Regions from separate parts of the Streptomyces sp. UG1 genome, predicted to be linked through region 1. Evidence: riboswitches for the same ligand, from Rfam matches in the RefSeq annotation. Region 1 holds a riboswitch; each other region holds the start of a gene.

Region 1 (7,303 bases):
CCGGATCATCACCTCGGCCGCCCTCATCATGGTGGCGGTCTTCCTGTCCTTCGCCGTCGCCGAGGACCCCTCCACCAAAATGTTCGGGCTCGGCCTGGCCACCGCGATCTTCATCGACGCCACGGTCGTACGCATGGTGCTGGTACCGGCGACCATGACACTCCTCGGCCGGACCAACTGGTGGCTGCCGAAGTGGCTGGACCGGATGCTTCCCCGCGGCCCGGTCGACACCGACGACACCGACGCGGAATCCACGGGTGAGGCCCCGCGTCCACGGCTGGTTGACCGTTGACTCAACTCCTGCCCGCCCTTGGCGTCCGGCACCTCAGCGCGTCACCTGGGTCATATCGAGTCGTGATCATCGGGTGGTCCTGGTGAGGCCTTGATCCAGATCATCGAGGCGCGCAGGTGGAGACCGGCGAGGTAGCTGTCGGGAGTCTTGTCGTATCGGGTGGCGATGCCTCGCCATGCTTTGAGCCTGTTGATCAGGCGTTCGACGGTGTTCCGCTCCTTGTGGAGATCGGCGTCGTGGCTGACGGGTCGGCGACCTCTGGAGCCCTTCTTCTTCCGGTTGGCGGCCTGTCCTTCTCCTCCGGGATGACCGCCTTGATACGGCGTTTACGCAGGTGGGGTGCGGTTTCCGTGGGACGAGTACGCCTTGTCCCCGGCGACCGCGTCGGGCCGGATGCGGGGCCGACGGGCCCGCGTACCCGTACCTTCTTCAGCCCGGGGATGAACTGCGGGCTGTCCGCTGGCTGGCCTGTGGTCAGGATGAACGCCAGCGGGCGGCACTTGCGGTCGGCGGCGAGGTGGACCTTGCTGGTCTGCCCGCCTCTGGAACGTCCGAGGAGGGCGGCCTTCAGGCGGAGTTTCCTCCGACGCCGGATGCGTCGTCGTTCTTCCAGTGCGGGATCACTTTCGATCTCTTGCCCGTTTTGCTCTTCGAGGCCGCCCCCTTTGACCTGGCCTTCTCCTCCTCGGCCGCGGCTTTCTCCAGGGCGGTGACGACGTCCTCGTCGAGGTGCATCCCGGCCGCGTCGTGGTGGGCTCGGGTGGTGGGCCCTCCAGCAGGGCCTCGAAGGCGCCGGCGTCACGCCACTGCCGGAAGCGGTTGTGGACGGTCGACCAGGTGCCGAACTCCGTCGGCATCTCCCGCCACTGCCCGCCCGTCTTGAACCGCCAGATCACGCCCTCGAACTGCTGCCGCAGTCGCTCGGGGTACGGGCCGTACTCGCCGATCGGCAGGTACGGGTGCCACGAAGGCACATCCCGCAAATTGATCACGACTCGATACGCGCCCTAGGTGAGGGCGGTCGGTGGGAGTTCCGGCGTGTGTACGGTGCCCGTCTTCTGGATGAGACCCTCGCGGAGATCGGCGTGCCGTGTGGAGTCGCGGTGGATGTGGGCAGTGAAGGGGCGTTCCTGGTGCCTCCGGCGCAGGGCATTGTGGCCCGGTCACGTGGCGGTGACGGCGATCCGCGCGGCCTGATCGCTGCGATCAACGAGTTGGAGGAGACGGGCTACTTCTCGATCACCGCGCAGCAGGGGCACGGTTTCCAGTTCCTGGTCATGTCGGGGATGGAGATGGGTTCGGGTGAACTGGCGGATGTGTTCGGTCAGTTCTGCGGCCGCTGGGCGCTGGCCATACGTCACCTCACCAGCCTCACCGACCATCTCGATGGCACTCGACGCCTCCGCCTCGACCGCGTTGGCCGTATCACGCAGGTGACCGGGCAGGACTGGACCGAGACCTACGCGTACGACACTGCGGGCAACCTTGCTCACGCGACTTGGCCGCAGACACACGGCGAGGACGCCGTCGGCGCACGTGAGTACACCGGAACGCGCCTGACCACGGCTGGTCGTTGGACATTCACCTACGACGAGGCCGACCGTGTCATCGAGCGTCGCAAGACTAGCCTGTCCCGCAAGCCGGATGTGTGGCGATACGCCTGGGATGCCGAAGGCCGTCTGGTCTCCTGCACAACGCCCGACGGCACGGTCTGGCGCTACCGCTACGACCCGCTGGGGCGTCGCAGTGCCAAACAGCGCCTTGACGCTGGTGGACAAGTGGTCGAGGAGACCGTATTCACCTGGGACGGCAACCAGCTTGGAGTACAACGGGCTCACCCCCCTCACCCAGGTGGAACGTGCATTTGACCAGGACAACCCACAGGCCGTCGACACACGCTTCTTCGCCATCGTGACCGACCTTGTCGGTACACCGAGGGAGCTGGTCACCATGGAAGGCGAGCTGGCCTGGCGTACCCGCAGCAACCTGAATCGCCACTAAGATCCGGCGACCGCTCGCTACATGAGCGCCGATCCCCTCGGGCTCGGGCCGGCGCCGAACCCCGTAGCCTGGGTCCAGAATCCGCTTGCCTGGACAGATCCGTTGGGGCTCGTGAAGTGCGACCCGGCCGACGGGATGACCAACAGGGAAAGGCCGCCGGTCGACGGCGACACGAACTACATCGTCGACGATCCCAACGACTGGTCGAAGACCATCACGGACATCGACCGCGTGGAGGGAGACACCCTGTGGGAGGAGAAGCAGGCGACCGGCCAGGACCCGCGGATCACCACCGAACGCCGGGTCGAGAAGCACGTGTTCAAGAAGCTTGATTCCTACGTGGAGGCCCGGTCCCACCTGGAGGGGTGGCAGAACGCCAAACTCGGCATGGACTTCACCACGCCAGGGGCAACTCCCGAGTTCAAGGCCGCCGTTGAGCAGGCCATCGGGCAGTGGAAGGCGAACAATCCCGGCGTGGAAGTTCGAGTAAGGTGGGCCCAGTGAGCTGCTACGTGATGATCGCGGATCGGGACGTGTGGAACCCCGCAAATCAGGTTGCCGAGGTTTTCGTCGGGCAAGTGGGAATCGCATCACGGATTCTGGGAGTGGATTCGGGCGTCGAACCAATCGTCGAGGACGAGTGTCATATCGACGCCGAAAAATTCGAAGCTTTCACGTCTGTGCTTTCGGCAGCCGTACAGAGAACGAACAACCTCGCATTCCGAGGAATGCTCCAAGGGATTCTTGAGGTGTGTGCCGTCCTCGTCTCCAGGGCTGGCGGATCGATTTCACCCGCCGTGGACGTTCCTGACTCCTTGCCCCGGACGATGCCAGGCTTCGAGTGATCGGGACTGCTAGGACACCGGGGTGGTCGGTGAGTTCCATGACCGGTGCCAGAGTCGCGTGTGACGACTCTCAGGGAAGGGCTCCAGCCGGGTCCCCCATCACACCCACCAAGCGGCGATTCCAGCGGTCCTGCAGCCCTACCGCTGATCGGTGAACCGCCAGGGCCGGCACTCCTGCCGTCTTCTTGGCTTCGTCAACTGCGGCAGGTCGCAGATGCCCGAGCTTCCGCCCAGCCTCAGACACCCTCCGGCCAAAACCGGAGGCTGTCTGCGCAGCAGGGGCAAGACGCAGGGCGCGCCACGACGGCTCCGGCGGCTGACTACCAGCAGTGACTCCACGAGGGCCCTGACATCAGTTCTGACATCTGCCGCCCTGGCCCGCAGTGGGTTTCGACGGGCATCAGTGGCCCGACGGCCTGCGCCGTTCCACCCAACGCCGCAGGTCCCCTTTCGCGCCCCCTGTGCGTGCTTGTCAGTCACCCTGCGCGGGCACTACTGTCACCACGCCTTGGTGAACGGGAAATCCGGTGTGATGCCGGTGCGGCCCTCGCCACTGTGAATCGGGAAGTCCGGCTCCGGCCCTCACGGGCAGCCACTGGGTTCTTCGGGACCCGGGAAGGCGGAGCGCGGGCGGTGGTACCCGTCAGCCAGGAGACCGGCCAAGGCGCGTCAACCATCCACGAGGTGCTGGAGAGGGTCTGCCGAGCCATGCACATAGCCGAGGGTTTCCTCCCTCCGGCGCACGCGGTCGCCTGGGGCGTCGCGTCCGCGCCGTTCGTCGTCCACGGAGTCCGTTCGCTCACCCGTGAGGTCAGGGAGCATCCCGAGAGCACGCTGCTCCTCGGCGCCTCCGGGGCCTTTACTTTCGTCCTGTCCGCGCTGAAGCTGCCCTCGGTGACCGGCAGTTGCTCGCATCCGACCGGAACCGGGCTCGGCGCCATCCTGTTCCGGCCGCCGATCATGGCGGTCCTGGGCACCATCACCCTGCTCTTCCAGGCGCTGCTGCTCGCACACGGCGGCCTGACCACGCTCGGCGCGAACGTCTTCTCGATGGCGATCGTCGGCCCCTGGGCCGGATACGCCGTCTACAAGCTGCTGCGGCGCTACGACGCGCCGCTGATGGTCGCCGTCTTCTTCGGCGCGTTCGTCGCCGACCTGTCCACCTACTGCGTCACCAGCGTCCAGCTCGCGCTCGCCTTCCCGGACCCGGGCAGCGGATTCCTGGGCGCGCTCGGCAAGTTCGGCTCCATCTTCGCCGTCACCCAGATCCCGCTCGCGGTGAGCGAGGGCCTGCTGACGGTGCTCGTGATGCGGCTGCTGGTGCAGTCCAGCAAGGGCGAACTGACCCGGCTGGGTGTGCTCCTCGCCAGGAAGCAGTCCCGGTCCGGAAGCGAGGCGGTGGCCCCATGAGCAAGAACACAACGAGCAAGAAGACGGTGGGCAAGAAGACGATGAGCAGGAACACGAAGATCAACATCCTGCTGCTGGCAGTCGTGGCCGCACTCGCCGTGCTGCCGCTCGCGCTCGGGCTCGGCGACCACAAGGAAGAGCCGTTCACGGGGGCCGACGGCGAGGCGGAGACGGCGATCACCGAGATCGAGCCGGACTACGAGCCCTGGTTCTCGCCGCTGTACGAGCCGCCGTCCGGCGAGATCGAGTCGGCGCTGTTCTCCCTCCAGGCGGCCCTCGGCGCCGGGGTCCTCGCCTACTACTTCGGTCTGCGCCGGGGCCGGCGGCAGGGCGAGCAGCGGGCACTGGAGCGACAGCGGGACGCCGAGGAGTCGAAGGCCGACGGGGTCTGACGGGTGCTGCCGATCGACGCGGCGGCGCACAGCAGCCGCTGGCGCCGCCGTCACCCCGTGGACAAGGCCGTGCTCGGACTCGGCCTCACCGTGCTCGCGATCTCGCTGCCGCCCTGGCCGGGCGCCGCGCTGGTCCTGGTCACCGCGCTCACCGTGCTGCTGGGTCCGGCGGGCGTGCCCGGGCGGCGGCTGTGGCGGGCCTATCGCGTGCCGCTGGGCTTCTGCGTGACCGGGGCGGCCACGCTGCTGGTACAGGTCGGCGGGCCGGAGGGCTTGGTGTCCCTGGCCGCCGACGGTCCGCTGCGGGCCGGTGAGCTGCTGCTGCGCACCTCGGCGGCCTCCCTCGGAGTGCTGCTGCTCGCGTTCACCACCCCGATGTCCGACCTGCTGCCCCGCCTGGTCAAGGCCGGGGTTCCCGCGCCCGTGGTGGACGTCGCCCTGGTGACGTACCGCATGAGCTTCCTGCTCCTGGACTCCGTGCGCCGCGTGCGGGACGCCCAGGCCGCCCGGCTCGGGCACACCACCCGGGCCGCCACCTGGCGCTCGCTCGCCGGGCTCGGCGCCACCGCCTTCGTGCGGTCCTTCGACCGGGCATCCCGGCTGCAGGCAGGGCTCGCCGGGCGCGGCTACGACGGCACCCTGCGCGTCCTGGTGCCCGAGGCCCGGGTCTCCGTCCGCTTCACGGCCGCGAGTTGCGCCCTGCTCGCAGCGCTGGCCGCCCTCACCCTCGTACTGGAGAAGGCCCTGTCATGAGCGAGCCCACCGCACTGGTCGCCCTGCGGGGCGCGTCCTACGCCTACGAGGAGGGCCCCGTCGTGCTCAGTGGCCTCGACTTCGACGTGCCCGAAGGGCGCGCGCTGGCGCTGCTGGGCCGCAACGGCAGCGGCAAGACCACGCTGATGCGGCTGCTCAGCGGCGGGCTCCGGCCGTACGAGGGGCGGTTGACGCTCCAGGGTGCGCCGGTCACGTACGACCGCAAGGGGCTGACCCGGCTGCGCACGACCGTGCAGCTCGTGGTGCAGGACCCCGACGACCAGCTCTTCGCCGCGTCCGTCGGCCAGGACGTCTCCTTCGGCCCGCTCAACCTCGGCCTGCCCGACGCCGAGGTGCGGGCGCGGGTCGACGAGGCGCTGGCCGCGCTGGACATCGCCGCCCTGGCCGACCGGCCCACGCACCTGCTGTCGTACGGGCAGCGCAAGCGCACCGCCATCGCCGGGGCGCTCGCGATGCGGCCCCGTGTGCTGATCCTCGACGAGCCGACCGCCGGGCTCGACCCCGACGGCCAGGAACGGCTGCTCGCCACCCTCGACGGGCTGCGCGCGGGCGGCACCACGGTCGTCATGGCCACCCACGACGTCGACCTCGCCCTGCGCTGGGCCGACGACGCGGCGCTCCTGACCCCGTCCGGCGTCCGCACCGGCCCCGCGCCCTCGATGCTGGCCCGCACCGATCTCCTCCGGCAGGCGGGGCTGCGGCTGCCGTGGGGGGTGGCGGCGGCCCAGTTCCTGCGCGCCCACGGGCTGCTGGGCGACACGGCACCCGGTCCACGCGACGCGGAGGAGCTGGCCGCGCTGGCGGGCGCGCACACGACGCCCGCGCTGCCGGCCGAAGGCTGACACTGACAACCGCCACCGCGAACTTGCCTGTACAGCCGCATCGTTGACGTCACGCCCGATGAATGCGGTCCACCAGCATGTCGATCACCAACGGAGTCCGCGGCCCGTACCCGAGCAGCACCCCGTCCTCCATGTCCACCACCCGGCGGTCCATCCCCGCCGGGGTCTCGCCGATCCCGGGGATCTTCACGAGCCCGTCGACGCCGCCCACGGACTCCAGCCCTTTGGTCATCATCAGGATCACGTCCGGCCGGGCCCGCACCAAGGCCTCGCTGGTGATCGGCGTGAACGGCTTGTCCAGACCGGCGTCCTTGCCCGCGTCCACCGCTCCGGCGGCCTCGATCAGCGAGTCGGCGCCCGAGCCCTTGCCGCCGATGAGATAGACGGCCGCGCTGCCGCGCAGGTACAGGAAGGCGACCTTGGGCTTGCTGCCCCGGGGCACGGCGGCGCGGGCCGCGGCGAGTTCGTCGCTCATGCGCCGGTTGAGGGCCTTGCCCGCGCCGGGGACGCCGAGGGCCTCGGCGACGCGCGTGGTGCGGGTGGTGACGTCGGTCAGGTTCGTGGCCGTTTCGAGGACGACGACGGGGACGCCGGCGCCGCGGATCTGGTCGATCGTCTCCTTGGGGCCGGTGTCGGTGTCGGCCAGCACGACCGTCGGACGCAGGGAGAGCACGCTCTCGGCGCTGACGTCGTGCGCCTTGGTGACCTGCGGGAGCTTCTGCGCCTCGGCGAAGGTGGCGGTGATGT
Region 2 (7,303 bases), on a different contig from region 1:
CAGCGCGAGTGGCTGGCCCGCCGGATGATCGAGCTACTCATGGCGTCCGACCAGCCGGACGACTCCCATGCCCCCGAAGTCCTCGAAGCGGCCCGGTCCTGGACGCAAGTACTGATCCACGAGCCGACGACCTGGGTGGTGGGCGGACGGCAGTCGGTGGATCCCGCCGACCCGCCCCGTTACGTGGTGCGGGTCAGCGCACCGGCCGCCTGGCGCAAGGACATGAGCGGCCATGTCATCGATTGCCTCACCCAGGCCCTGGCGGAGGCCGAGAAGGCGGCCGGCCGCGACCCCGACCGGCTGCGGCACGAGCCGCATGCGTGGATCCATGTCATCGGCGTCACCGAAGGCAGCCTCGGCGTACTGGGCCGCGCCATGGGGAGCCTGGACCTCATCCGCCACCTCACCGCCCCGCACCGCGACGCCATCGCCCGCAGGTCCACCGCGGACCTGCCGCCGGGCCATGTCGTCGACCCGGTGTGCGGCATGACCGTGGACCTGAACACCACCGACCTCACCCTGGAGTACGACGGCACCGTCCACGGCTTCTGCCACGGCCAGTGCCGGCGGATCTTCGCCGAGGAGCATGGCGTATCGCTCGAGGAGAACCGCCGGGACGAGGTCGTTCAGTGACCGTGGGGCGGCTCGAAGCAGTTGGTCTCCGGGTACGGGTCGTTGGCCCGGACACCGTGGTTGGGCTTTCTGCACGAACGCCGTGACACATGCGTCGTCATGCCGGGCCGCCCGCACCGTCACCGGATCCCCACGCACCCTGCTCCCACAGCCGCTTGAGCACCGGCCCTATACACGCGGCCTCCCGCACGGCGGTGGGCGTTGTTCTCGATGTAGCGCGGCGCCCCGTCACGGGCCCCCGGCTCCGTCGCCCGGCGAAGACCGCGCCGACCATCGGGCCCCTCCCCGCGTGCCCGATCAGCCACCGAATCCCGTCGATCAGCCACCGAATGCCGTCGCTCACGGCTCCCCGTCCCGGCCTGCGAGCGGCCCCCGGCCTTCGCCGCAGCCCTGAGCAACGGCACCCGAGGCCCCCGCCCTGGCCGCCTCAGTCGTCCGGCTGGGCCTCGGCGGTGGTTCCCGGCTTCGGTCTGGCCCGCCCGGGCGGGGTGAAGGTGTAGAGGTCGAGGATGTCGGGGCAGGGTACGACACCGGGGCCGCCGGAGCGGACCCAGGTGAGGATGTCCTCGGTGGCGTCGAGGTCGTTGACGAGGCCGAGCCAGACGGGGCGGGCGCCCGCGGCGCGGCCGGCGGCGGAGGGCTGGACGACGATCACGTTGGCGTGTTCGCACACGCCGAGGCAGTCGGAGATGCGCACCGGCGCGTGCTCGGCGAGGCGCGCGGTCTGCTGGGCGTGATCGACCCCGGGCACCTTCGGGGTCCCGCAGCAGCAGTCCCGGCAGACCACGATCCGGCTGGGTACGGGCTGTTCGGGCGGTGTCGGCACGTCAGCACCGCCCGGCCGGCCGAAGGTAGCGGATCACCGGGTGGCCGGGGTCGTCGGTGACCTCGGCGCGGACGCCGTAGACCTGCTCGATGAGGGTGGGGGTGAGGACCTCGGCCGGGGTGCCCTCGGCGACCGCGCGGCCGGCGTGCAGGACGAGCAGGCGGTCGCAGTACATCGCGGCGAGGTTGAGGTCGTGCAGGGCGATCACGGTGGTGACCGGGAGGGCCGCGACGAGGTCCAGCAGGTCGAGTTGGTGCTGGATGTCGAGGTGGTTGGTGGGTTCGTCGAGGAGGAGTTCGCGGGGTTCCTGGGCGAGCGCGCGGGCGATCTGGGCGCGCTGGCGTTCGCCTCCGGACAGGGTGTGCCAGGACTGGCCGGCCCGGTCGGTCAGTCCGGTGCGCTCCAGGGCCGCGCGGACCGCCTCGGCGTCGGCGGCCGTGGCCGGGGTCCAGGCGCGGCGGTGCGGGATGCGGCCCAGGGCGACGACGTCGCGGACGGTGAGTTCGGTCTGGGTGTGGGCGTCCTGCTCGACGGTGGCGACGCGCCGGGCGGCGGCACGGCGGCCGACGTCGCCGAGCGGGCGTCCGTCCAGGGTGACGACCCCGGCGGTGGGTGCGAGGACGCCGGCGAGGAGTCTGAGCAGCGTCGACTTTCCGGAGCCGTTGGGTCCGAGCAGGCCGACGGTCTCGCCGGGGCGCAGGGCGAGGGTGACGCCGTCGACAATGACCCGGCCGGCGACACGCCGTACGACACCCTGGGCCCGCAGGCTCGTCATGCCTTCCTCCGTCCCCGGTAGAGCACGGCCACGAACGCCGGTACGCCGATGAGGGACGTGACCACGCCCACCGGGACCTCCTGGGGGTCGAGGAGGGTGCGGGCGGCGGTGTCCACCCACACCAGGAACACGGCTCCGGTCAGCGCCGTGACCGGCAGCAGGCGGGCGTGGCCGGAGCCGGTCAGGGCGCGGGTGAGATGCGGCAGGACCAGGCCGACGAAGCCGATCGCGCCGGCGCTGCTCACCAGCGCGGCGGTGAGCAGCGCGGTTCCGCAGAGCAGCACCAGCCGAGTGCGGGCGACGCGGACGCCGAGCCCGGCTGCGGCGTCGTCACCGAAGGCGAAGGCGTCCAGGGTGCGGGCGTAGCCGAGGCAGACGGCGAGGACCAGGGCCAGGACGGCGGTGCACAGCAGCACCTGCCCCCAGTCGGCGCCGGTGAGCGAGCCCAGCAGCCAGAACAGCACGCCCCGGGTGGTCTCGGCGTCGGCGGAGGTCAGCACGATGAACGAGGTCAGTGCGGAGAAGAGCTGCATGGCCGCCACCCCGGACAGCACGACCCGGTCCGTGCTGCCGCCGAGGAGATGGCTGAGCAGCAGCACCATCGCGAAGGAGAGCAGCGCGCCGAGGAAGGCACCGGCCGACAGCGACACCGCTCCCCCGCCGACTCCCAGCACCACGACGGCGACGGCCCCCGTCGACGCGCCGGAGGACACCCCGAGCACGAACGGGTCGGCCAGCGGATTGCGCAGCAGCGACTGCATGACCGCCCCGCACACGGCAAGCCCGGCCCCGCACACGGCGGCGAGCAGGGTGCGCGGCATCCGCAGGTTCCACACGATGCCGTCCCGCAGGGGCGCCAACGCGCCCTCGCCGAGCCCGAGATGAGCGGCCACGGACGCCCACACGTCGGCCGTGGAGATGTCGGCCGGCCCGATCGTGACCGCGACGGCGACCGACGCGAGCAGCGCGGCCAGTCCGCCGCCGGTCAACACCAGGGTGCGCACGCTCACTTGGCGAGCCCGAAGTCGCGCAGCCCCGCGGCGACCTTCTCGATCCCCTCGACCGTGCGGATGGTCGGGTTCATCGCCTGCCCGCTGAGCAGCACGTACCGCTTCTCCTTCACGGCGGTCAGGTTGCGGGTGGCGGGGTTGGTCTCCAGGAAGCGGATCTTGGCGCGGGCGCTCTCGGCGGTCTGCTGCCTGCGCGTCAGGTCGCCGATCACGATGACGTCGGGGTCGCGGTCGGCGACGGTCTCCCATCCCACCTGGGGCCACTCGTCGTGGGTGTCGGAGAAGACGTTCTTCGCGCCGACCGCGCGGGTGATGGCGCCGGGCGCGCCGCAGCAGCCGGCGAGGTAGGGCGACTGGGAGTTGGCGAACCAGTACATGAGGGAGACATCGGGGGCGTGCAGCCCGTCGGTGGCCGCGCGCACCCGCTGCCTCAGCTCGGCGACGAGCTTCTCGCCGCGCTCGTCGACGCCGAAGGCACGGGCCAGGTCGCGGATCTCGCCGTACACGGCGTCGAGGGTGAGCGGCTCGCTGCGCGATCCGTCGCCGCCGCTGTCGTTGTCCTTGCCCGTCGAGCAGTCGGAGGGCGAGACGTACGTGGGCACGCCGAGCTTCTCGAACTGCTCGCGGGTGGCGACGCCGCCCTTGCCGAGGGTGGAGACGAACGAGGCGGTGACCAAGTCGGGTTCGGCGTCCAGGACCTTCTCGAAGGAGGGGTTGTCGTCGGCCAGCCGGGTCACGGCCGCGTTCGCCTTCTCCAGCCCCTTCATCACCGGGTCCGTCCAGGTCGCCGTGCCCGCCATGCGGTCGGCGAGGCCGAGGGAGAGCAGGATCTCGGTGGTGCCCTGGTTGAGGGAGACGACGCGCCGCGGGGCGGACTTCAGGGTGACCTTGTGGCCGCAGTTGTCGATCGTGCGGGGGTAGCCCGCGCCGGCGGGCTTCGCGGTGTCCGCGTCGGAGGCGCCGCCGCCGCATGCGGTGAGCAGCAGGGCGGACGCAAGGAGAAGTGCGGGGGTACGGAGCACGGGCATGCCTCGGGTGTCGGGGCTCGTACGCGGAGCCTGGCCTACGGACGTCCTCCCCGCCGGGCGGCGGTGAGGTGCCAGCAGGTCTTCGGACTCGGGTTCGTCCGGTCGGGGCCGCCTTCCCGGTCTCCCAGTGGCGTTGTGAACCTGCCGTGCCCCGCCCGTCCCCCTCACCGCTGCGCGTCAGTTCCGGATTCCCACCGGATTCCCTGGCCTCGGTTGTGGCTCGACTGGCCTGATGAGGCTACCAAGTCCGTATGGCCGCCCCACCCGCCTGTACGGGAACCCGGGGCGAGGTCCGGATCTTTGTGGCTTCTGCCAGTACGGCCCTGCGCCGAGGTGCGGGAAGACTGCCCGCCACAGGCCACGGTGTGTCCCGGGGCGCGGGGGCCGACGCCGAGGGCATCGACGATGCACACGGGAGGACGACGCGGTGAGCGTGCAGCAGTACGACGAGATCGGTGAGGCGTTCGAGGGCTTCAAGTCCCTGCCGCTGACGCGGTATGCGGAGGTGCCCGGCTTCCTGGCCATGGTCGGGGACGTGCGCGGCAAGGCGGTCCTCGACCTGGCCTCCGGCACCGGCTTCTACAGCAGGGAGTTCATGCGGCGCGGCGCCGCGGAGGTGTTCGGCGTCGACATCTCCCGGGAAATGGTGGCCGCGGCGCGCGAGTTGGAGGCGCGTGAGCCGCTCGGGGTGCGCTACGAGGTGGGGGATGTCACCGAACTGCGGCCGATGGACCGGCAGTTCGACATCGCACTGGGGGTGCAGTTGCTCAACTACGCCCAGGATGTCGCCGCCATGGAGCGGATGTGCCGCAACGTGCACCGCAGCCTGTTGCCCGGCGCCGAGTTCTTCGTGCTGGCCCAGTCCCCCGACTACCGCCCCGACCCGTCGTCGCTGGAGAAGTACGGCTTCCGCTGTGAGCCGACCGGCGAGGAAGCCGCGACCGGGCCGCGTTTCCGGGTCACGGCGCTGCTGGACCCGCCGGTCAGCATCATCAGCGCCGCCCCGCGCCGCGAGGTCTACGAAGCGTCCCTGCGGGCGGCCGGATTCAGCGAGGTGACCTGGGTCCCGCTGGAGGTGTCCGAGGCCGGCCTGCGCGAGTACGGCGCCGACTTCTGGGCGGACTTCCGCGCCAACCCGCCACTGGAGATGCTGCGCTGCCGCGCCTGACGGCCGTCCGGGCCGGCGATCAGCCGCTCCGAGTCCGTCATTTCCTCCATCTCCTCACGGTCAGCCGGCGACGGCGAGCCCCAGTTCGCGCTCGCCGAGTGACGCGAAGAAGCGCTCCACGTCGGCTTCCGTGACCTCGGGGAGGGTGGCCGGCGACCAGCGCGGGGCGCGGTCCTTGTCGATGATCTGGGCGCGGACCCCCTCCACCAGGTCGGGGCAGGCCAGCGCCGCGCAGGAGACGCGGAACTCCTGGTCCAGGACCCGCTCCAGCGCGCCGAGCCGGCGGGCGCGGCGCAGCGCGGCCAGCGTGACCTTGAGGGCGGTCGGCGACTTGGCGAGCAGGGTCTCGGCGGCCTCCTTGGCGGCCGGGTCACCGCAGGTGAACAGCCGATCGACGATGGCCTCTACGGTGTCGGCGGCGTAGCACGCGTCGATCCAGTCGCGCCACTCGGCCAGTTCGCCCGGGGGCGGGGAATGCCGCGCATGCCGGGCGAGCGCGTCCCGTACGGGCGATTCGGCGAGGTCGGCGACCAGGTCGCCGAGCGCGGCGGACGGCACGTAGTGGTCGGCGAGCCCGCACAGCATGGCGTCCCGGGCCCCGATCTGCGCCCCGGTGAGGGCGAGATGGGTGCCCAGTTCGCCCGGCGCGAGGCCGAGCAGATGGGTGCCGCCGACGTCCGGGACGAAGCCGATGCCGGTCTCGGGCATGGCGATCCGGGACCGCTCGGTGACCACGCGGAACGCGCCGTGCGCGGAGAGGCCGACGCCGCCGCCCATCACGATGCCGTCCATGAGGGCGACGTACGGCTTGGGGTAGCGGGCGATCCGGGCGTTGAGGCGGTACTCGTCGCGCCAGAACGCGGCCGCGGCGGTGCCGTCGCCGTCGCGCGCGTCGTCGTGGATGGCGCGGATGTCGCCGCCCGCACACAGGCCGCGTTCGCCCGCGCCGGTGATCACGACGGTCTCGACGGCCGGGTCGTGCTCCCAGGCGGTGAGGGCCTCGTCGATGCGGCGGACCATCGCGTGGGTGAGGGCGTTGAGGGCCCTCGGCCGGTTGAGGATGATGCGGCCCGCCCGGCCGGTGGTGTGCAGCAGGACCGGCTCTTCGGCGGCGCTCATGATCTCGTTGGCCCCTTCCAGGTCACGGACGATCTTCCCGGCACCGTTATATAGTTGGACGTCCTAGTAAATCCACCGCCGAGGGTGCCACACTACGACCCGGAGACCCAGGTCACAGTGCGGAAGAGGGAAAGGTCACAGCCGTGCCCACTGCTGCTCCTTTGACGATCTGACCTAGCATCCGAGCATGACGGTCCTGCCTGACGACGGGCTCTCGCTGGCCGCCGAGTTCCCTGACGCAACCCATGAGCAGTGGCAACACCTGGTGGCAGGTGTGCTGCGCAAGTCGGGCAAGGACGTCTCGGGTACGGCCGCCGAGGACGCCCTGTCCACTGCGTTGGAGGACGGGCTTCGCACCCGCCCCCTGTACACCGCGCGCGACACCGCGCCCGACCCCGGTCTGCCCGGGTTCGCCCCGTTCGTCCGCGGCTCTCGCGCCGAGGGCAACACGGCCGGCGGCTGGGATGTGCGCCAGCGGCACACGGCGCTCACCGACGGCGTGGTGCTCGCGGACCTGGAGAACGGCGTCACCTCGCTGTGGCTGGTCCTCGGCCAGGGCGGCATCCCGGTGCCGGACCTCCGCCGCGCCCTGGACGGCGTCTACCTCGACCTGGCCCCCGTCGTCCTCGACGCGGGCGGCGACGTGGAGCCCGCCGCGCGCGAGCTGCTGCGGCTGTACGAGGAGCGCGGCGTCGCCAAGGAGGCGGCGCGCGGCAACCTCGGCGCCGACCCGCTCGGCCTTCA
Region 3 (7,303 bases), on a different contig from region 1:
GTCCGCCCCGGCCTTGTCCCCGCCGTCCCCGTTGTCGCCCCCGCACGCCGCCAGGGAGATCATCATGCCCGCGACACCGATCGCGGATATCAGCTTGCGCTTCACGCCACCCTCCTCAGGGATGCCCACACCTCCCGCCCACGGGCCGGGACCTGGACCAATGGTGTAGACCAGTACGGGGAGCTTGGACCAGACCAAAAGCCCTGTCAAGGGTCATCGAAAGGGCCCTGACCAGCCGTTATGCGACCTACATATGCAGGAACCTTTAAGTAAGAAGCCAGCGAAATCCCCGGCGCCGGAGTAATCTCGCCGCTAGACCACTCAGCGCTATGGACTAGACCAAAAGTGGCGGCGAAGGTATACAGAAGGGATCACGATGTGACCCGCATCCGGAGCCGGGAAGGCGAAGCATGAGCACCGACGTCAGCAGTGCGGAGAACGAGAACGGCGCTGCCGTCCGTACCGCCCGCGTGCCCAAGTACTACCGCCTGAAGAAGCACCTCCTCGACATGACGGAGACCCAGGCGCCGGGCACCCCGGTCCCGCCCGAGCGCACGCTGGCGGCCGAGTTCGACACCTCCCGCACGACCGTGCGCCAGGCCCTTCAGGAGCTGGTCGTCGAGGGGCGCCTCGAACGCATCCAGGGCAAGGGCACGTTCGTCGCCAAGCCGAAGGTCTCGCAGGCCCTGCAACTCACCTCGTACACCGAGGACATGCGCGCCCAGGGCCTGGAGCCGACCTCCCAGCTCCTGGACATCGGCTACATCACCGCCGACGACCGCCTCGCCGACCTGCTCGACATCACGGCCGGCGGCCGGGTGCTGCGCATCGAGCGACTGCGCATGGCCAACGGCGAGCCGATGGCCATCGAGACGACCCACCTCAGCGCGAAGCGCTTCCCGGCGCTCCGGCGCAGCCTGGTGAAGTACACCTCCCTCTACACCGCGCTCGCCGAGGTCTACGACGTCCATCTCGCCGAGGCCGAGGAGACCATCGAGACCTCGCTGGCCACCCCGCGCGAGGCGGGCCTGCTCGGCACCGACGTGGGCCTGCCGATGCTGATGCTCTCCCGGCACTCGCTGGACCGGGAGGGGCAGCCGGTGGAGTGGGTGCGGTCGGTGTACCGGGGGGACCGCTACAAGTTCGTGGCGCGGCTGAAGCGGCCGCAGGATTAGGCCACTTCGCGGCCGTCGCCCTCGCGGTCTGCACCACGCCGCTGGTGAAGTCGGGGCGCCTGAAGTGGGCCTGGATCACCGGGGTTCCGCTCGCCCGGGACGCCACCGTGACGCTCACCGCGAGCCGGCAGAAGGTGTTCTCCTTGGCGGGCGCCATACGACCGCTATGCCGCGCATGTACGGAGCGAGCACCCGGACGCGAGGGTGCCCACCCGGCGCGACTTCGAGCGGATGCGGACCGACCGTCAGGAGAACGACCCGCGGCCGCCGTACACACCATTCCTCCACATCCGGTATGCGGACAGGGTCTTCCGCTGTCGGTGCACCGTCACCTAGATTGCCTGCGCGTTTCTGTGGCGATCAGTGAGGGGACGGAGCCGTCAGATGTCAGATGCATCAGAAGCGAACAGAGGGCCGGTGGTGACGCCCGTACGGGTCGTCATCGCGCTCTGTCTCGTCGCGCCCTTCGTGGCGATGCTGTGGGTCGGTTCGTACGCCAAGCCCGATCCGGAGTTCGCCAGCATTCCGTTCTTCTACTGGTACCAGATGCTGTGGGTGCTCATCTCCACCGCGCTGACGATGATCGCGTACAAACTGTGGCAGCGTGACCAGCGCGCACGACGTGGAGGTGGCAAGTGAAGGACGGCGTGAACGGCGTCGCACTCGCCGTCTTCATCTTCTTCTTCCTGCTCGTCACGGTCATGGGCTTCCTGGCCGCGCGCTGGCGCAAGGCCGCCAACGAGAACACCCTGGACGAATGGGGCCTGGGCGGCCGGTCGTTCGGCACCTGGGTCACCTGGTTCCTGCTCGGCGGCGACCTGTACACGGCGTACACCTTCGTGGCGGTCCCGGCGGCGATCTACGCGGCCGGCGCGGCGGGCTTCTTCGCGGTGCCCTACACGATCCTCATCTACCCGCTGATCTTCACCTTCCTGCCCCGCCTGTGGTCGGTCTCCCACAAGCACGGCTATGTGACGACCTCGGACTTCGTGCGCGGCCGCTTCGGCTCGAAGGGCCTGTCGCTGGCGGTGGCCCTCACCGGCATCCTGGCGACGATGCCGTACATCGCGCTCCAGCTCGTCGGCATCCAGGCCGTCCTGGACGTGATGGGCATCGGCGGCGGCGAGAACACCAACTGGTTCATCAAGGACCTGCCGCTGCTCATCGCCTTCGGCGTCCTGGCCGCGTACACGTACTCCTCCGGGCTGCGCGCGCCCGCGCTGATCGCGTTCGTGAAGGACACGCTGATCTACATCGTCATCGCGGTGGCGATCATCTACATCCCGATCAAGCTGGGCGGGTTCGACGAGATCTTCGCCGCGGCGGACAAGAAGTACACGGAGAACGGTGTGGGCGGGCTCATCCCGCCCGCGGCGGGGCACTGGGGGTACGCCACGCTGGCGTTCGGGTCGGCACTGGCACTCTTCATGTACCCCCACTCGATCACGGCGACGCTGTCCTCGCGCAGCCGTGAAGTGATCCGCCGCAACACGACGATCCTGCCGCTGTACTCCCTGATGCTCGGCATGCTGGCGCTGCTCGGCTTCATGGCCATCGCGGCCGGAGTCATCGTCGCCAACCCCCAGTTGGCGATCCCCCAGCTCTTCGAGAACATGTTCCCCGACTGGTTCGCGGGCGTGGCCTTCGCGGCGATCGGCATCGGCGCCCTGGTGCCTGCGGCGATCATGTCCATCGCGGCGGCAAATCTCTTCACCCGCAACATCTACAAGGACTTCATCAGGCCGGACGCCACGGCCGAGCAGGAGACCAAGGTCTCCAAGCTGGTCTCCCTGCTGGTGAAGGTGGGTGCGCTGGTCTTCGTCCTGGCGATGGACAAGACGGTCGCCATCAACTTCCAGCTCCTGGGCGGCATCTGGATCCTGCAGACCTTCCCGGCCCTGGTCGGCGGCCTGTTCACCCGCTGGTTCCACCGCTGGGCGCTGCTGGGCGGCTGGGCGGTCGGCATGATCTACGGCACGGTCGCCGCGTACGGGGTCGCCTCCCCGACGCAGAAGCACTTCGGCGGCTCCTCGGCGGAGATCCCCGGCATCGGTGAGATCGGCTACATCGGTCTGACGGCGTTCGTGCTGAACGTGGTGGTGACGGTGGTCCTGACCTTCGTCCTGAAGGCGGCGAAGGCGCCCGAGGGCGTCGACGAGACCAGGCTGGAGGACTACACGGCGGACGCGGGCGACCCGGGCGTGCAGGTGGAACTGCCTCCGGCGACCGCGGGATCGTCCCACTGAGCACCTGACGCCGACGGGCCGCCGGAGGAATCCGGCGGCCCGTTGTCGTACCCGTCCGGCAGACTCGCCCGCATGGACATCGCGATCCGGCAGGCGGAACCCGGCGAATACGACAGGCTCGGCGAGATCACCGCCCAGGCCTACCTCCAGGACGGCCTCCTCGACTTCGGCGAGAGTGACGCATACCTGGCCGAGCTGAGGGACGTGGCCAAGCGGGCGGCCGCCGCCGAGGTGCTGGTGGCCGTCGAGAGCGGCCGGCTGCTGGGCGGCGTGACCTTCGTGCCGAGCGGCGGCCCGATGGCCGACATAGCCGCCCCCGGCGAGGCCGAGATCCGCATGCTCGCGGTCGCGCACGACGCGCGGGGCCGGGGCGCCGGCGAGGCCCTCGTACGCGCCTGCGTCGACCGTGCACGGGCCACGCAGGGCTGCGTACGGATCGTGCTGTCGACCCAGCGCACGATGCACGGCGCTCACCGCATCTACGAACGCATGGGCTTCGTCCGCACACCCGAGCGGGACTGGAACCCGATCCCGCATCTGGACGACATCACTCTCCTCACCTACGAGTTGACGCTCTGAAACCACCGCGACACAACATCTGGGGGTGGCGTGGCGGGCGAGCACAAGATGTATGCTCTTCCTCGCTGTCGCCGCAGGGGAATCCGGTGCGAATCCGGAACTGTCCCGCAACGGTGTACTTGTGCATGTCCGTTCCCGAAAAACGCCGTGCACAGGAGTCAGTCCGAGGACCTGCCGACAGCGCGCCCGGCCACCCGGCCGGTGCGCCCTGACGTCCGGGCCTCGTGGAATGGGCCGGTGGACGCGACGCCGCGTGCGCTCGTGAGCTGCCCCTGCCCTCCGCAAGGCCCCCGTGCCGAGCGAGGGAGAGCCCCCACGTGACCATCGCGCCAGCAGACCCGGCCTCAGCCGTCCCGACCAACGAGGACGCTCCGGGAACCGCTTTGCTGCGGACCCTCACCGAGCTGACCGCCGACCTCCCCGACGCCGACGCCGGCCGGGTCGCCGCCGCCGCGCTGCGCGGCCGGTCCGCCCTCGCGGACGAGACGGAGCTGCGCGAGCTGGCCACCGAGGCGGCCGCCGGTCTCATCTCCGAGGACCCCGCCTACAGCAGGCTGGCCGCCCGGCTGCTGACCATCTCCATCGCCGCCGAGGCCGCCTCGCAGGGCGTGACGTCCTTCACCGAGTCGGTCGCGGTCGGGCACCGGGAGGGCCTCATCGCCGACCGGACCGCCGAGTTCGCGCGCGTCCACGCGGCCCGGCTGGACGCGCTCATCGACCCGGCGGGCGACGACCGCTTCGGCTACTTCGGCCTGCGCACCCTGCACAGCCGCTACCTCCTGCGCCACCCCCACACCCGCAAGGTCATCGAGACGCCCCAGCACTTCATGCTGCGCGTCGCGGCGGGCCTCGCCGAGGACGACACCCCCCGCTCCGTGGACGAAGTCGCCGCGCTCTACGGGCTCATGAGCCGCCTCGACTACCTCCCCTCCTCCCCCACCCTGTTCAACTCCGGCACCCGGCACCCCCAGATGTCGTCCTGCTACCTCCTCGACTCCCCTCTCGACGAGCTGGACTCCATCTACGACCGCTACCACCAGGTCGCCCGCCTCTCGAAGCACGCCGGCGGCATCGGCATCGCGTACTCCCGCATCCGCAGCCGCGGTTCGCTGATCCGCGGCACCAACGGGCACTCCAACGGCATCGTCCCGTTCCTGAAGACCCTCGACGCCTCGGTCGCCGCCGTGAACCAGGGCGGCCGGCGCAAGGGCGCGGCCGCGGTCTACCTGGAGACCTGGCACTCCGACATCGAGGAGTTCCTGGAGCTGCGCGACAACACCGGTGAGGACGCCCGCCGTACGCACAACCTGAACCTCGCGCACTGGGTCCCGGACGAGTTCATGCGCCGGGTCAACGCCGATGAGGTGTGGAGCCTGTTCTCCCCCTCCGACGTGCCCGAGCTGGTCGATCTGTGGGGCGAGGAGTTCGACGCGGCGTACCGCAAGGCGGAGGCCGCCGGGCTCGCGAAGAAGACCATCCCGGCCCGTGACCTCTACGGCCGCATGATGCGCACCCTCGCGCAGACCGGCAACGGCTGGATGACCTTCAAGGACGCCGCCAACCGCACCGCCAACCAGACGGCGCTGCCGGGCCATGTCGTGCACTCCTCCAACCTCTGCACGGAGATCCTGGAGGTCACCGACGACGGGGAGACAGCGGTCTGCAACCTGGGGTCGGTCAACCTCGGCACCTTCGTGGACACGGCGACCGGCGACATCGACTGGGAGCGGCTCGACGCCACCGTGCGCACCGCCGTCACCTTCCTGGACCGCGTCGTCGACATCAACTTCTACCCGACCGAGCAGGCGGGCCGGTCGAACGCCAAGTGGCGGCCGGTGGGCCTGGGCGCGATGGGGCTGCAGGACGTCTTCTTCAAGCTGCGGCTGCCCTTCGACTCGCCGGAGGCCAAGGACCTCTCCACGCGTATCGCCGAGCGCATCATGCTCGCCGCGTACGAGGCCTCGGCCGACCTCGCCGAGCGGGGCGGTCCGCTGCCGGCCTGGGAGAAGACCCGTACCGCCAAGGGGGTCCTGCACCCCGACCACTACGGCGTCGAACTCACCTGGCCGGAGCGCTGGGCCGCGCTGCGCAGCCGTATCGCCACGACCGGCATGCGCAACTCCCTCCTGCTCGCCATCGCGCCCACCGCCACCATCGCGTCGATCGCCGGCGTGTACGAGTGCATCGAGCCGCAGGTGTCCAACCTGTTCAAGCGCGAGACGCTCTCCGGTGAGTTCCTCCAGGTCAACTCCTACCTGGTCGACGAACTGAAGCGGCTCGGCGTCTGGGACGACCGCACCCGTGAGGCGCTGCGCGAGTCGGGCGGCTCGGTGCAGGACTTCGCCTGGATCCCGGCGGACGTACGGGCGCTGTACCGCACGGCGTGGGAGATCCCGCAGCGCGGGCTCATCGACATGGCCGCCGCCCGGACCCCGTTCCTGGACCAGTCCCAGTCCCTGAACCTGTTCATGGAGACGCCGACCATCGGCAAGCTCTCCTCGATGTACGCGTACGCCTGGAAATCGGGCCTGAAGACGACGTACTACCTGCGCTCGCGCCCGGCGACCCGCATCGCCCGCGCCGCCCAGGCCACCATCCCCGTACAGCAGCCGGCCCCCGAAGACGCCGTCGCCTGCTCCCTGGAAAACCCCGAGTCCTGCGAGGCCTGCCAGTAATGACCACCCGTAACCAGAACCTGCTCGACCCGGGCTTCGAGCTGACTCTGCGCCCGATGCGCTACCCCGACTTCTACGAGCGCTACCGGGACGCCATCAAGAACACCTGGACCGTCGAGGAGGTCGACCTCCACTCGGACGTCGCCGACCTCGCCAAGCTCAGCCCCGCCGAGCAGCACCTCATCGGCCGGCTGGTCGCCTTCTTCGCGACGGGCGACTCGATCGTCGCCAACAACCTGGTGCTGACGCTGTACAAGCACATCAACTCCCCCGAGGCGCGCCTGTATCTCTCGCGCCAGCTCTTCGAGGAGGCCGTCCACGTCCAGTTCTACTTGACGCTGCTGGACACCTACCTCCCCGACCCGGAGGACCGCGCCGCCGCCTTCGCGGCCGTGGAGAACATCCCCTCCATCCGCGAGAAGGCCGAGTTCTGCTTCAAGTGGATCAACGAGGTCGAGAAGCTGGAGCGCCTGGAGAGCCAGGCCGACCGGCGTCGCTTCCTGCTCAACCTGATCTGCTTCGCGGCGTGCATCGAGGGCCTGTTCTTCTACGGCGCCTTCGCCTACGTCTACTGGTTCCGCAGTCGGGGCCTGCTGCACGGTCTGGCCACCGGCACCAACTGGGTGTT
Region 4 (7,303 bases), on a different contig from region 1:
CCCCGGCTCAACCCCCGGAGGGCCCCCGCTGCCCATACCCCCGCAACCGCTCCCCCACCTCGGCCACCTGCCCCTCCGACAACAACGACGGCGCCAGCCCCGGAACCGACGAGGCCGTCAGCCACACCCGGCACATCCATTCCAGTTGGGCCGTACGGTCATACGCCTGGTCCAGCGTCGCGCCGCAGGCCATCGTGCCGTGGTTCTGCAGGAGGCAGGCGGTGCGGTCGGTGAGGGCCCGGAGCATGTTCTCGGCCAACTCCTGGGTGCCGTACGTCGCATAGGGAGCCACACGAACCGGTCCCCCCAGCGCCGCGGCCATGTAGTGGATCAACGGAAGCTCGGTCACCAGCGTCGAGACGGCCGTCGCATGCACCGCATGGGTGTGGACCACCGCACCCGCGTCCGTGGCGCGGTAGATCGCCAGATGCATCGGCAGTTCGCTGGTCGGCACCAGCGCCCCCAGCACCTGCCGCCCGTCCAGATCGACCCCGGTCACATCCTCCGCCGACAACCGGTCGTACGGCACTCCCGACGGCGTGACCAGCACCGTCTCCCCGACCCGCACCGACACATTGCCCGACGTCCCGACGACCAGCCCGTCCGCCACCGTCCGCCGCGCTGTCGCCACCAGCGTCTCCCACGCCTCCGCCTCCTCGGGCCGTACGCCCCGCTGATCCCGCTGCTGCTCACCCATGCGGCGATCCTGCCAGCCAGGCCCCGGACACCGCGTCAAGTCACCGCCGGGGCGGCGCACTTTAGAGGGGAAGACCGGCGTCCGGAAGGGCACACACAGGGACATATCACCCTCGCCCCACCCTTGGCCTGAGAACGATCGGCATTCAACGATCTTCCAGTACTCTCTGGGAGATTTGTCGTGCACGTCGCCATTCCGGGGGGAAATATGGCTCGTGATCGCAAACCGTCCCGTCACCGCTCCCGTCACCGCTCCCGCCTCGTAGCGATATCCGTGGCGGCCCTCACCCTCAGCGGAACCGCCCTCGCCGAGATCCCGGCCGCGGCCGCGAGCAAGCCCAAGGGCCACGACGTCTCCTCGCACCAGAAGGACGTCAACTGGCAGAGCTCGAAGGCGAAGGGCGCCAAGTTCGTCTACGTCAAGGCGACCGAGTCCCACACCTACCGCAACCCTTACTTCGGCCGGCAGTACAACGGCTCCCGCAACGCGGGCCTGGTCCGCGGCGCGTACCACTTCGCCGTGCCGAACAAGTCGTCGGGCAGGACCCAGGCCGCGTTCTTCGTACGCAACGGCGGCGGCTGGCGGTCGGACGGCTGGACCCTGCCGCCCGCCCTCGACATCGAGTACAACCCGTACAGCAAGCACAAGTGCTACGGGCTGAGCAAGGCGAAGATGGTCAACTGGATCCAGTCCTTCAGCGACGAGGTGAAACGACTGACCGGCCGCCGCCCGGTGATCTACACCACCACCCACTGGTGGAACACCTGCACCGGCACCAGCCGCGCCTTCGCCTCCAACCACGCCCTGTGGATAGCCCGCTACAACTCCTCGACCGCGGGCACGATGCCGGCCGGATGGCGGTTCTGGACCTTCTGGCAGTACGACAACGGCGGCAGCCTGCCGGGTGACCAAAATCTCTTCAACGGCTCCATGGCCCAGTTGAGGAAGTTCGCCCGGGGCTACTAGCCGGGCGACGCTTGGGCCGTACACCGACCGGCGGACCGAAGGTCTCCCCTTCCGGCACCCCAGGACACCGTGCGGCCCCCCTCAGTTCACCTTTCGTTCACCCAGGTTACCTACGTTCGTCCGGCCAATGACCTCGAACGATTGCCTGGGTAAATGGAAAACTTCTCGCTGATCCTCGCGATTGTGGTCGTGACCGCACTCGCGTTCGATTTCACGAACGGTTTCCACGACACCGCCAACGCGATGGCCACCACCATCTCGACCGGTGCGCTCAAGCCCAAGGTCGCGGTGGCCATGTCCGCCGTACTGAACCTTGTCGGCGCCTTCCTCTCCGTGGAGGTCGCCAACACGATCTCCAAAGGTCTCGTCGACGAGACCGGCATCCGTCCCGAGGTCATCTTCGCCGCGTTGGTCGGTGCGATCCTCTGGAATCTGCTCACCTGGCTGGTGGGCCTGCCCTCCAGTTCCTCGCACGCCCTGATGGGCGGTCTGATCGGCGCCACCATCGCCTCGGCCGGCATCGGCGCGGTCCACGGCGACGTGCTGGTCACCAAGGTGCTGATCCCGGCGATCGCCGCCCCGCTGGTCGCGGGCATCGCCGCGCTGCTCGCCACGCGCCTGACGTACACCTTCGGCAAGAAGGCCGACGGCAAGGCCGCCGCCAAGGGCTACCGCAGCGGCCAGATCGCCTCCGCCGGCCTGGTGTCCCTCGCGCACGGCACCAACGACGCGCAGAAGACGATGGGCGTCATCACCCTCGCCCTGGTCGCCGGCGGCGCCGTCGCCCCCGACTCCGACCCGCCCATGTGGGTCATCCTCTCCGCGGGCCTGGCCATCGCGCTCGGCACCTACCTCGGCGGCTGGCGCATCATCCGCACCATGGGCAAGGGCCTGACCGACCTCCAGCCGCAGCAGGGCTTCGCCGCCCAGACCAGCGCCGCCACGGTCATCCTGGCCTCCTCCCACCTCGGCTTCTCCCTGTCCACCACGCACTCCGTCTCCGGTTCGGTGATGGGCGCCGGCCTCGGCCGCAAGGGCGGCGTCGTCCGCTGGTCCACGGCCACCCGGATGTTCGTCGCCTGGGGCCTGACCCTCCCGGCCGCCGCCCTGGTCGCCGCGCTCGCGGAGTACGTGACGGGCCTCGGAAGCTGGGGCACGGCCGTGGTCGCCGTCTTCCTGATCGCCTCCAGCGCCGCGATCTGGAAGGTCTCCCGCCGCGAGGTCGTCGACCACACCAACGTCAACGAGAGCGAGGAGTCGCCCGGCGTGGTCACCACCGCCATCGCCGCCGTGACCCCGCCCCCGGCGGTCCCCGCGAACGCGGCGGCCGAGGAACTGGCGACCACGATCCCGGCCGCGTCGACCACCGAGTCGGCGCCGTCCCAGGCCACGGTCTGACCCGCCCGGTCACTCCCCTCACTCAGGCTCACTCGGACTTACTCAGGAAAGAAGAACCATGAAGATCGACTGGGCGGCCCTCGGCTCCGTCTTCGGCGTCAGCCTCGTGGTCACGGTGGCCCTGGTGGGCCTGTTCACCCTCGGCATCGCGGGCCTGTCCCGCCAGGAGAAGGCCTCGGCCCAGGGCGGCTCGGCCGCCCTCGCGGTCACCGGCGCGTACACGTGCTTCGCGGCGTGCGCGGCGGCGGTGGCGTACGGGATCTATCTGATCGTGGCCTGAACCACACCACACGCACCACCTGAAGCACCCGAGGTGCGGGACGGACAACCGTCCCGCACCTCACTGCTGTGTGGGCCTTCGCACACTCTCCCGTCGCAGGTCAACGGCAAGTTGACGCCCGTTCCAACGCCGTGGTGGACTTCCGGGGCCAAGTACGGCGGCAGGAGAGGAAGCCGGTGAGAATCCGGCGCGGTCCCGCCACTGTCACCGGGGTAGTAAGCCCCGGGAGCCAGGAACTCTCACCGCCGGTCTCGTCGAACCAGGGCGTGGACACCCTGAGTGAGGACACAACGCGATGCTCGCCTGCCGCTCGACACGCAACTGCGGACCCACGTCTGACCTCACGGTCGGCTGACCCCGATGCGAGCCGATCGCGTTTTCGCGTACGGCGCCGCCGCCGGGCTCCTCGGCGATCTGCTGCTCGGCGATCCACGCCGGGGGCATCCGGTCGCCGCGTTCGGCCGGGCCGCCGGTGCCGTCGAGAAGGTGTTGTGGCGCGACGACCGCGCGTGGGGTGTGATGCACACCGCCGTGTGCGCCGGTGGCGCCGTCGCCGCCGGGGCGCTCGCCGCGCGTGTCGTACGTACGTCTCCCGCCGCTGCCGTCGCGCTGACCGGCGCCGCCACCTGGGCCGTCGTCGGCGGGACTTCACTCGCCCGGGAGGCGCGGGTCATCGGACGGGCCCTGGAGGCGGGGGACGTCGAGGCGGCGCGGGCGCGGCTGCCGCATCTGTGCGGGCGGGATCCGCAGGCGCTGGACGCGGACGGGATCGCGCGCGCGGTCGTGGAGTCCGTGGCCGAGAACACCTCCGACGCGGTGGTGGGGGCGCTCGTGTGGGGGGCCGTCGGCGGGGTGCCGGGACTCCTCGGGTTCCGGGCCGTGAACACGCTCGACGCCATGGTCGGGCACAAGTCGCCCAAGTACCGGCGCTACGGCTGGGCTTCGGCCCGGCTCGACGACCTGGCCGGCTGGCCGGGGGCACGGCTGACCGCCGTACTCGCCGCCGTCGCCGGAAGTGATCCCCGTGGAGCGGTACGGGCCTGGCGTACCGATGCCGCCAAGCACCCGAGCCCCAACGCCGGGCCCGTCGAGGCCTCGTTCGCCGGGGCGCTCGGGGTCCGGCTCGGCGGGACGCTGTCCTACGGCGGGCGGGTCGAGCACCGGCCCGTGCTCAACGCATCCGGGCGGAGCGTCGGCACGGCCGACATCGAACGTGCCGTACGGCTGTCGCAGCGCGTCGGCTGGCTGGCGCTCGGCGTCTGTGTCGCCGCGCGCCGTGTCGCGAAGGGGCGTACGTCATGACGGGCGGTGGGCTGCTGGTCGCCGGGACCACCTCCGACGCCGGCAAGAGCGTCGTCACGGCCGGGATCTGCCGGTGGCTGGTGCGGCAGGGCGTGAAGGTCGCGCCGTTCAAGGCGCAGAACATGTCCCTCAACTCGTTCGTCACCCAAGAGGGTGCCGAGATCGGGCGGGCGCAGGCCATGCAGGCGCAGGCCTGCCGCGTCGAGCCGACCGCACTCATGAATCCCGTGCTGCTCAAGCCCGGTGGCGAGCAGAGCAGCCAGGTCGTGCTGCTCGGCAAGCCGGTCGGTGAGCTGAGCGCGCGCGGGTACCACGGCGGGCGGCAGCAGAAGCTGCTCGGCACCGTGCTCGACTGTCTTGCCGAACTCCGGGGCACGTATGACGCGGTGATCTGTGAGGGGGCGGGGAGTCCGGCCGAGATCAATCTGCGGCGCACCGACATCGTGAACATGGGGATCGCCCGCAATGCCGGGCTGCCCGTGCTGGTCGTGGGCGACATCGACCGCGGCGGTGTCTTCGCCTCCTTCTTCGGGACCGTCGCGCTGCTGTCGGAAGAGGACCAGAGGCTGATCGCCGGGTTCCTCGTCAACAAGTTCCGCGGCGACGTCTCGCTGCTCGAACCCGGCCTCGACATGCTCCACGGGCTCACCGGACGGCACACCTACGGCGTCCTGCCCTTCCGGCACGGGCTCGGGATCGACGAGGAGGACGGGCTGCGCGTTTCTTTGCGCGGGACGGTCCGGGAGTCGAACCTCGCCCCGCCCGTCGGCGAGGACGTACTGCGGGTCGCCGTCTGTGCCGTCCCCCTGATGTCCAACTTCACCGACGTGGACGCCCTCGCCGCCGAACCGGGCGTCGTCGTGCGGTTCGTGGACCGGCCGGAGGAGCTGGCCGACGCGGACCTGGTGGTCGTGCCCGGCACCCGGGGGACCGTCCGCGCACTGGAGTGGCTGCGCGAGCGCGGGCTGGCCGAGGCCCTGGTCCGCAGGGCCGCCGAGCAGCGACCGGTCCTCGGGATCTGTGGTGGCTTCCAGGTCCTCGGGAAGCACATCGAGGACGAGGTCGAGAGCCGGCGGGGGCACGTGGAAGGGCTCGGGGTGCTGCCCGTGCGGGTGCGGTTCGCCCGGGAGAAGACCCTCACGCGGCCGGTGGGCAAGGCCCTGGGTGAGGCGGTCGAGGGATACGAGATCCATCACGGAGTCGCCGAGATATCGGGCGGCGATCCCTTCCTGGACGGCTGCCGGGTCGGCCAGACCTGGGGCACCCACTGGCACGGCTCGCTGGAGTCGGACGGCTTCCGGCGGGCCTTCCTGCGCGAGGTGGCCGCCGCCGCGGGCCGCCGCTTCGTGCCGGCCCCCGACACCTCGTTCGCCGCGCTGCGCGAGGAGCAGCTGGACCGGCTCGGCGATCTGATCGAACAGCACGCGGACACGGACGCGCTCTGGCGGCTCATCGAGTCGGGCGCGCCGCAAGGACTGCCTTTCATTCCACCGGGAGCGCCCGTATGAGCACTGTGTTGTTGTTGTCGACCGCCGACACGGATCTGCTGGCGGCCCGCGCCGCCTCCGGTGCCGACTACCGGATCGGCAACCCGACCCGCGTGGACACCGAGACCGAGCTGCCGGCTCTGCTCGACGGCGCGGACATCGCCGTCGTACGGCTGCTGGGCGGCAAGCGGGCCTGGGAGGACGGGCTCGCGGCGCTCAAGGCGTCGGGCGTCCCGACCGTGCTGCTGGGCGGCGAGGCCGTGCCGGACGCGGAGTTGATGGCCGAGTCGTCCGTCCCGGCCGGTGTGGTGGCCGAGGCGCTGAAGTACCTCGTGGAGGGCGGGCCCGCCAACCTCACCGAGCTCGCCCGGTTCCTCTCCGACACCGTGCTGCTGACGGGCGAGGGGTTCGTCGAGCCGCGGAAGATGCCGGAGTACGGCGTCCACGGCGAGCGTCCCTTCGTCGAGGGCCGCCCGACCGTCGGTGTGCTCTTCTACCGGGCCCATGAGCTCAGCGGCAACACCGCCTTCGTGGACACCCTGTGCGACGCCGTCGAGGCACACGGCGCCAACGCCCTTCCCGTGTACTGCGGTTCGCTGCGCGGCGCGGACGAGGGGCTCTACGAGATCCTCGCCAAGGCCGACGCCCTGGTCGCCACCGTCCTCGCCGCCGGCGGCACGCACGCCTCGCAGGCCTCTGCGGGCGGCGACGAGGAGGCGTGGGACATCGGGGCGCTGGCCGACCTCGACGTGCCGGTGCTGCAGGGGCTCTGCCTCACGTCGTCCCGGGCGGTCTGGGACGAGTCCGACGCCGCCCTCTCCCCCATGGACGCGGCGATGCAGGTCGCGATCCCCGAGTTCGACGGCCGCCTCATCACCGTCCCCTTCTCCTTCAAGGAGCAGGGCCCCGACGACGTTCCCGTGTATGTCGCCGACCCCGAGCGGGCCGGGCGCGTCGCCGGGATCGCCGTACGGCATGCGCGGTTGAGGCACAAGCCGAACGCCGACAAGAAGCTGGCGCTCGTCTTCACCGCCTACCCGACCAAGCACTCGCGTGTCGGCAACGCCGTCGGCCTCGACACGCCCGCGTCGGCCGTGCGGGTGCTGGACGCGCTCAGGGACGCCGGTTACGGCCTCACCGAGTACCCGGCGGGCGGCGACGAGCTGATCCACC

Evidence for each region. Region 1 has a riboswitch for cobalamin ahead of ACP4J3_RS21400 (energy-coupling factor ABC transporter permease). Riboswitches for the same ligand answer to the same signal wherever they lie in the genome.
Region 2: another riboswitch for cobalamin. It lies ahead of ACP4J3_RS28335 (ABC transporter substrate-binding protein); the one in region 1 lies ahead of ACP4J3_RS21400 (energy-coupling factor ABC transporter permease).
Region 3: another riboswitch for cobalamin. It lies ahead of ACP4J3_RS40715 (ribonucleoside-diphosphate reductase subunit alpha); the one in region 1 lies ahead of ACP4J3_RS21400 (energy-coupling factor ABC transporter permease).
Region 4: another riboswitch for cobalamin. It lies ahead of ACP4J3_RS18055 (cobalamin biosynthesis protein); the one in region 1 lies ahead of ACP4J3_RS21400 (energy-coupling factor ABC transporter permease).

What each region holds. Positions count from the first base shown of each region.
Region 1 is NZ_JBNGGG010000018.1:131,069-138,371, forward strand. Features, by position in the region: gene ACP4J3_RS21370 (MMPL family transporter) at 1-292, shown strand, start outside; partial or broken gene ACP4J3_RS21375 (IS5 family transposase) at 343-1,284, opposite strand; gene ACP4J3_RS21380 (RHS repeat domain-containing protein) at 1,333-2,160, shown strand; gene ACP4J3_RS21385 (hypothetical protein) at 2,144-2,293, shown strand; gene ACP4J3_RS21390 (hypothetical protein) at 2,315-2,797, shown strand; gene ACP4J3_RS21395 (DUF6086 family protein) at 2,794-3,138, shown strand; cobalamin riboswitch at 3,631-3,816, shown strand; gene ACP4J3_RS21400 (energy-coupling factor ABC transporter permease) at 3,847-4,548, shown strand; gene ACP4J3_RS21405 (energy-coupling factor ABC transporter substrate-binding protein) at 4,590-4,940, shown strand; gene cbiQ (cobalt ECF transporter T component CbiQ) at 4,944-5,693, shown strand; gene ACP4J3_RS21415 (ATP-binding cassette domain-containing protein) at 5,690-6,556, shown strand; gene ACP4J3_RS21420 (heme/hemin ABC transporter substrate-binding protein) at 6,606-7,303, opposite strand, start outside.
Region 2 is NZ_JBNGGG010000027.1:54,524-61,826, reverse strand. Features, by position in the region: gene ACP4J3_RS28355 (YHS domain-containing protein) at 1-633, shown strand, start outside; gene ACP4J3_RS28350 ((2Fe-2S) ferredoxin domain-containing protein) at 1,061-1,459, opposite strand; gene ACP4J3_RS28345 (ABC transporter ATP-binding protein) at 1,461-2,234, opposite strand; gene ACP4J3_RS28340 (FecCD family ABC transporter permease) at 2,231-3,244, opposite strand; gene ACP4J3_RS28335 (ABC transporter substrate-binding protein) at 3,241-4,272, opposite strand; cobalamin riboswitch at 4,329-4,516, opposite strand; gene ACP4J3_RS28330 (class I SAM-dependent methyltransferase) at 4,700-5,440, shown strand; gene ACP4J3_RS28325 (enoyl-CoA hydratase/isomerase family protein) at 5,501-6,559, opposite strand; gene ACP4J3_RS28320 (methylmalonyl-CoA mutase family protein) at 6,747-7,303, shown strand, end outside.
Region 3 is NZ_JBNGGG010000047.1:62,073-69,375, forward strand. Features, by position in the region: gene ACP4J3_RS40680 (extracellular solute-binding protein) at 1-105, opposite strand, end outside; gene ACP4J3_RS40685 (GntR family transcriptional regulator) at 411-1,175, shown strand; partial or broken gene ACP4J3_RS40690 (carbon starvation CstA family protein) at 1,184-1,318, shown strand; partial or broken gene ACP4J3_RS40695 (CstA-like transporter-associated (seleno)protein) at 1,344-1,511, shown strand; gene ACP4J3_RS40700 (DUF3311 domain-containing protein) at 1,560-1,814, shown strand; gene mctP (monocarboxylate uptake permease MctP) at 1,811-3,421, shown strand; gene ACP4J3_RS40710 (GNAT family N-acetyltransferase) at 3,494-4,000, shown strand; cobalamin riboswitch at 4,053-4,193, shown strand; gene ACP4J3_RS40715 (ribonucleoside-diphosphate reductase subunit alpha) at 4,318-6,675, shown strand; gene ACP4J3_RS40720 (ribonucleotide-diphosphate reductase subunit beta) at 6,675-7,303, shown strand, end outside.
Region 4 is NZ_JBNGGG010000014.1:171,029-178,331, reverse strand. Features, by position in the region: gene ACP4J3_RS18075 (class II aldolase/adducin family protein) at 8-697, opposite strand; gene ACP4J3_RS18070 (lysozyme) at 905-1,663, shown strand; gene ACP4J3_RS18065 (anion permease) at 1,817-3,061, shown strand; gene ACP4J3_RS18060 (hypothetical protein) at 3,120-3,341, shown strand; cobalamin riboswitch at 3,460-3,599, shown strand; gene ACP4J3_RS18055 (cobalamin biosynthesis protein) at 3,702-4,643, shown strand; gene ACP4J3_RS18050 (cobyric acid synthase) at 4,640-6,151, shown strand; gene cobN (cobaltochelatase subunit CobN) at 6,148-7,303, shown strand, end outside.